2 regions of the Mesorhizobium sp. WSM4816 genome follow, and region 1 is predicted to be linked to the other one. Evidence: riboswitches for the same ligand, from Rfam matches in the RefSeq annotation. Region 1 holds a riboswitch; the other holds the start of a gene.
What was found. Region 1 has a riboswitch for cobalamin ahead of AC0L3H_RS32510 (ABC transporter ATP-binding protein). Riboswitches for the same ligand answer to the same signal wherever they lie in the genome.
Positions count from the first base shown of each region.

Region 1 (3,201 bases):
GCCTCCTTGCCGAAAATCCTGCCCAGCTTTTCGATGTCGCCGTAGAGCAGGTCCATCGAGGCGGCGGGGCGGTTGTTGTCGAGATGGACGCAGCTTTCCGTCAGCACCAGCGTCTTGATGCCGTGCGGCGCCAGCGTATCTGGCGTTACCTCGCCGCCCGGCTTCATGCCGTAATACCAGCCGGCGAAGAAGAAATCGGGCTCGACCGCGACCAGGTTTTCGAGCGTCGGGTATTTCGGCGCGAGTTCCGGGATCGCTCCCTGCCCGGCCTTGAATTCCGGACCGACCTTGTACCATCCGGTGATGCCGGTCAGGCCGACGATCGACGGTTGCAGCCCCAGCGCGAAGGCCATCTCGGCCATGTTCATATCCTGGATGACGGCGCGCTTCGGCGCGGCGTCGAACGTCAGCGGTGTGCCGCAGCTGTCGACTGTTACCGGGAAAGCGAAGGCGGCCTGGGCAAGCAGGAGAGAGGCAAAAGACAGTGCGAGGCGTTTCACGGATGTTGCTCCTTGGTTAGATCAGAAGAGGCACGGTTCGGGACTTCGAACACCGTGAGTTCGCGGTCTTCGGTGGGATGGCGCAGCCGAAGCACGTCGACGCCGAAAATCTCGCGGATCAACTGCTTGGTCAGCGCCTCGCGCGGACCGGCGAGTGCCTGCAGGCGTGCCTCGTTCATCACCGCGACCCTGGTGGCAAATGGCGTGACCAGCGACAGATCATGCAGCACCGCCACGACGGTCATGCCAAGCTGCGATACGAGTTCGAGAAGTTCGCTGCGGGCGCGCGGATCGAGATGATTGGTCGGTTCATCGAGGAACAGGATTTTCGGCTCCTGGGCGATGGCGCGCGCCAGCTGGGCGCGTTGCCGCTCACCACCCGACAGCGAGCCGATCGTGCGGCCGAGCAGCGGCAGCAGGCCAGTTCTGCGAAGCGCTTCGACGACGACGTCGCGTTGCTCGCTCCTGCGTCGCCAGCCGGCATGCGGGACCCGCCCAAGTCCGACGTAGTCGATCACGGCAAGCCGCGGATCGGGCTGATCGGTCTGGCCGACGACCGCCATGTGCAGCGCCCGCTCGGCGGCCGGAAACGTCTCCAGCCGGCGTCCGGAAAATCTCACATCTCCCCCGCTCGGACGCAGCGTGCCGCATAGCATGCGCAGCAGCGTCGTCTTGCCGGCGCCGTTGGGACCGATGATGGCGAGGCGGTCTCCCGCCGCGACCGAAAGGCTGACCGCACTGACCAGGCGCTGGCCATTCGCCGTGGCGCTCAGTTCACGCGCTTCAAGAAGAGGCTGGCAGGCGTCCAACTTACCGTCACTTTCTCAATGGCGACGGAAGGAAGCTGGACCAGCCGACAAGACCGATGTCCACGTCTCCTCCCGGCACACCCCGTCCGGTCAACTCGTGCGATGGCAGGTCTCCTGGCTCGCGGGTCCTTGCGCCATCCTGCCTTCCCAGCCTTGGCCAGTGGCATTTCGGATTTTGCTCGCCGCTTACAGTTGCGGGGGCAGCCACGGCCTCGATCCGAAGATCTCACCGTGTTCCCTTTTCACCCCTCGCCTTTCGGCTTGGGGAACCATCAGTCAGCCACCCTAGTTTTCCGCCAATCCCAGCGCAATAAATTTCCGGGTTCCGGAGTGCCCGCGAGCAATGGTCTTGTCAGAACGAGCATACCGAACCTCGTAATGTAATAACGTTACGACTTAAAGGACAACGCCTGCTCCCGTCAAGCCCTTCGCCCAACGCCTTCGACTTGCCGACCAGCGTCGCATTGCGCGGTGCGCAATTTCGATCAAACTGCCTCCACCAGGAAGCGATACCATGACCTGGCCAATGCGCAGTCCCACAGCAAGGAGCCATATGAACCCGACCGAGAAAGCGCTGTGGTTCGTCGAAAGCCATCTGCCGGAGGCCATCTCGCTCGACGATGTCGCCAACAGCAGCGGCGTGTCGCGCTTTCACGTGACGCGGGCTTTCGGTGCGGCGACCGGACGTTCGGTGATGGGCTACCTGCGTTCTCGCCGGCTGACCGAGGCGGCGCGCAGGCTCGCCGCCGGCGCACCGGACATCCTCTCGGTCGCGCTCGACGCCGGCTATGCCTCGCATGAGGCTTTCACCCGTGCCTTCCGCGACCAGTTCGGCACCACGCCGGAACTGGTGCGCGCGCAAGGCTCGCTCAAAAACCTCGATCTCGTGGAGCCGATCCTGATGGACCAGTCCTTCCTCACCAATCTCGAGCCGCCGCGTTTTGAGACCAGCCGGCCGTTCCTCATCGCCGGTCTTGGCGAGCGCTACAGTTGCGAAACCAGCGCCGGCATCCCGATGCAGTGGCAAAGGTTCGGCCCCTATGTCGGCAACATTCCAGGCGAGGTCGGCGACGTCGCCTATGGCGTCTGCGTCAACGGCGACGATGCAGGCAATTTCGACTATATCGCCGGCGTCGAGGTGTCCGATTTTTCGGACCTGCCGAAGGAGTTTTCGCGCGTGCGCGTGCCGGCGCAGAAGTACGCCGTGTTCGCCCATCGCGACCACATCTCGACCATCCGCCGCACGGTCAACACGATCTGGAACAAATGGCTGCCGGCCTCCGGGCACAAGATTGCCGACGCGCCCGAATTCGAGCGCTACGGCCCCGAATTCGATCCGCGCAGCGGCAATGGCGGGCTGGAAATCTGGATACCGGTCAAAGGGTGAGAATGGCCCAGTTTTCAACTTGTGTAGGAGACTAGTGTCGAGGCGCTCCGCCTTATCTTGCCTTCTCCGTTGTCCCACAAGGGGAGAGGGGAAAGACGCTACAACTCCAGGTTCCAGTTCTGGCCGACCAGATCCTTGCCGAAGGCGTGGTGGCGTTCCTGATTGGCCAGCTTGAACCCGGCCGCCTCGTAGATGCGGCGCGCTGAGGTGAGCACGTCGTTGGTCCACAGCGTCAATTTCTTGTAGCCCTTGGCACGGGCAAAGCCGATGCATTCCTCGACCAGCCGCCTGCCGATGCCGAGACCGCGCGCCGAGGGCTCGACATAGAGCAGGCGCAGCTTCGCCACCGCGTCCGACTGGCGCACGAGAAAGACCGAGCCGACGACTTCCCCTTCCCGCTCGGCGATCCAGCTGCGTTCCCATTTCGGATCGTAGGATTTGACGAAAGCGCCGAGGATTTCGGCGACCAGCGCCTCATAAGTTTCGTCCCAGCCATATTCCTGCG
Region 1 covers NZ_JBVVQR010000071.1:1,004-4,204, reverse strand. Annotated here, with positions in the region: gene AC0L3H_RS32515 (ABC transporter substrate-binding protein) at 1-500, opposite strand, end outside; gene AC0L3H_RS32510 (ABC transporter ATP-binding protein) at 497-1,309, opposite strand; cobalamin riboswitch at 1,397-1,598, opposite strand; gene AC0L3H_RS32505 (AraC family transcriptional regulator) at 1,863-2,696, shown strand; gene AC0L3H_RS32500 (bifunctional helix-turn-helix transcriptional regulator/GNAT family N-acetyltransferase) at 2,795-3,201, opposite strand, start outside.

Region 2 (3,201 bases), on a different contig from region 1:
GTTCCCCGAGATAAGGGCGACGCCGATCATCAGCAGCGTGTTGGCCAGATAGATCGGATTGCGGCTGACGGCGAAGGGGCCCGATGTAACCAGATGGTCCGGCACGGCGTTCGGGTGGAGCGTCGTCTTTGCCCGGATCATGATGCGGATCGCCGTGAACCAGAGTGCGACGACGCCGAACAATGCCACCCAGCCGGCCGCGAACAGGATGTCGCCCAAAAGGCCGCTGATCCAGGGCAGCGGATAAAGCAAGCCAAGCGCGATGCTGACGGCGATGGCCGCGACATAGATCAGCGGCGGCCACGGTATAAACCCCGGTTTTTGCTGTCCCGGTTTCTGTTGGCCCGGTTTCTGCTGATGGTCGGTCATTGTGCTCCTCCCTCCATCAAAGTGCCGTCGGCCTTGGCAGTGCAGGCGCCGGCGAGCTCGTCGAGATGCGCCTTCCATTCCGCAGCCTGGTCGTTGCGGTAGAGCCGATCAAGCGTGGCCTCGCCCTCGAGCGTATCGAGCATGCAGTCACAATAGCTGCTGCAGAACTCCGTGTCGCGCGATTGCTCGCATGATGCCTGGCACTCTTTCAGGAAGGTGACCTGCCTGGTTTCGACCGCTGCCGGCATGACTTGCGAAATCAGCCAGACTGAGCCGATCAGCACCGGCTGGTGGATCAGATAGAAGGCGAGGCTGTGCCGGCCGATAAAGACCAGCGGATTGGTCCAGCGGCCGGGCGTCAGGCCCGCCAGCCGCGTCAGCATGCCGGAGGCGAAGGCAAGCTTTGCCGCTGCGATGCCGGCAAGCACAGCGCCGAACCATGGAAACAGCGGGACATAATCGTTGGAGCGCGGGTTGGTTGCCGACAGGCCGACCCACCACAGGGCCGGATGATCGAAGATCTCGGACCTGAGGTAGAGCGGCGCGGTGATGACGAAAGCTGCGACAACCAGCGTCAGCAGCGCCGGCAGCCGCAGAAACGCCAGGCCGAGCAGGCTGGCGAGCGCGATCTCGTGCAGGATGCCGAAGAAGATGAAACTGTCGGGTGTGGCAAGCCTGGTGGCGGCCGATATGGCGAGCGCCGCCCCGCCGACCATGGCGAAGCGTTTCCAGAAGCCGTTCCAGCGGATTTGCTTGCCATGGGCGAGGAACAGGCTGACGCCGACCAGGAACAGGAAGGTCGAAGCGATGCAGCGCGCGTAGAATTTCCACCAGCCAAAGGCGGTCAGGCCGGGATCGGTGTAGCCGAAGAATTCGAGATCCCAGGTGAAATGGTAGCTCGCCATGGCAAGCAAAGCGATGCCGCGGGCGGCGTCGATAGCGACGATGCGCCTGGATCGGTCCTGAACGGCCGGCGTAGGAATGGTCATGGTCTCGCAATTCTGATTCAGTGCTGCAAGACGACTATCATGGTTGCCCCGGACAAAAGAAGACAGGGCCCATTGATGCCCAGGGCTTAGGCTAAAGCGCCGTATGCCGCTCGCAGCCAGTGGTCGAGGCCGGCGCCGCCCCTCATAGCCCTGCCGGGCGTTTCTCCCCGTAAACGGGGCGAAAGAGGCTGGCCGCAACGCCGGCTCCCTTCTTGCAACGCTGATGATTGGCGAGACCGCCGATGACAGCGCCCTCTCCCCGTTCTACGGGGAGAGGATGCCGGCAGGCAGGTGAGGGGCAGCGCGGACGATCGGCTTTCAACGTGTCAAGATCGCGGCGTCGAGGAACCAAGCTGGTCTGCCGGCACGGCGCATTCGCGCTGGTAGCTGGCGGAATTTGGTTTGCCGGGCGCGGCGATTCTGCCTATAGTCGCAGCCGTCGTCGGTTCCGTTTTGGAACCAAGAGGGAATGCGGTAGGGGCAAAATTCGCCCGATGCCGTGGCTGCCCCCGCAACTGTGTGCGGTAGTCCTCTCCATATGCCACTGAAGATTTTCTTCGGGAAGAGCTTCTTCGGGAAGGTGGGGAAGGGCGCTGATCCGCGAGCCAGGAGACCTGCCGGCGACAGGAGAACTGACTTCTATGCCCTCGGGTGGAGGGCGAAAGGACAAGACATGAATACCGCTTCCGTCTCGCTCGGCGCTTCCGTCTCCTCGCAGTCGCGCTTCGTGCAGTTGGCGCTTGCTGCATTTCTAGGCGTTTTCGTCATGGGTTTTGTCGGCTTCTCGCATATCGATGCGGTCCACAATGCCGCCCACGACTATCGCCATTCGATGGGCTTTCCCTGCCACTGACGAGGGGCTGACACCATGACACTGTTTCGCAACGTCGTGTTCATCGCGGCGATCGCAGGGCTTGTGGCCGGCGTCGTTCTCGCCTGCATGCAGGCCTACGCCACGGTGCCACTCATCCTCAAGGCGGAAGTCTACGAACAGGCCGGCGGTGGTCACACGCATGACCATGGTTTGTCGCCGGCCGCAGCAGGCAGTAATGCCATGAGCAGCGCCGTGCCGGCTGAAGCAGCCACCGCGGAAGAGGAAGGCTGGGCTCCGGCGGATGGCTTCGAGCGCTTCGCCTTTAACGTCGTTGCCAACGTCGTCACCGGCATCGGCTTTGCGCTGATCCTGGTCGCCGCTTCGGAGTTCGCCGGCGGCATCGGCAATTGGCGACAGGGCCTGTTCTGGGGCCTTGCCGGCTTTGCCGTGTTCACGCTGGCCCCGAACCTTGGCTTGCCGCCCGAACTGCCGGCGATGCCGGCGGCCGATCTCGCCCAGCGCCAGATCTGGTGGACGGCAACGGTGGTGGCGACCGCGGCCGGTCTCGGCCTGCTCGCCTTTCGCAAGTCATTGCCGCTGGCGGTGATTGCCGTGGCGTTGATCGTGGCGCCGCATATTGTCGGCGCGCCGCAGCCCGACAGTTTCGAATCGCCGATCCCGGAAGGCCTGCACCACCAGTTCGTGGTGGCGGTGACGCTGACCAATCTGGTGTTCTGGCTGGTGCTCGGCGCTGTCGTCGGCTTGTTGCGCGGCCGCTTGACCGGCACCGCAACCAGCCTGCGCGACAGCCTTGCCTGATCGCGCTGCTCCAGGCAGCAAGCTGACCCTGGTCGTCGGCGGTGCACGCTCGGGCAAGAGCGCGCATGCCGAAAGCCTGGTGACGGACTGTCCGGCGCCGTGGACCTATATCGCCACGGCGCAAGCCTATGACGACGAGATGCGCGAACGCGTCGCGCTGCACCGGGCGCGGCGCGGCGAGGGTTGGACGACCGTCGATGCGCCGCTAGA
Region 2 covers NZ_JBVVQR010000018.1:85,736-88,936, forward strand. Annotated here, with positions in the region: gene AC0L3H_RS19690 (methyltransferase family protein) at 1-369, opposite strand, end outside; gene AC0L3H_RS19695 (heparan-alpha-glucosaminide N-acetyltransferase) at 366-1,358, opposite strand; cobalamin riboswitch at 1,785-1,994, shown strand; gene AC0L3H_RS19700 (CbtB domain-containing protein) at 2,032-2,211, shown strand; gene AC0L3H_RS19705 (CbtA family protein) at 2,227-2,991, shown strand; gene cobU (bifunctional adenosylcobinamide kinase/adenosylcobinamide-phosphate guanylyltransferase) at 3,014-3,201, shown strand, end outside.
Region 2: another riboswitch for cobalamin. It lies ahead of AC0L3H_RS19700 (CbtB domain-containing protein); the one in region 1 lies ahead of AC0L3H_RS32510 (ABC transporter ATP-binding protein).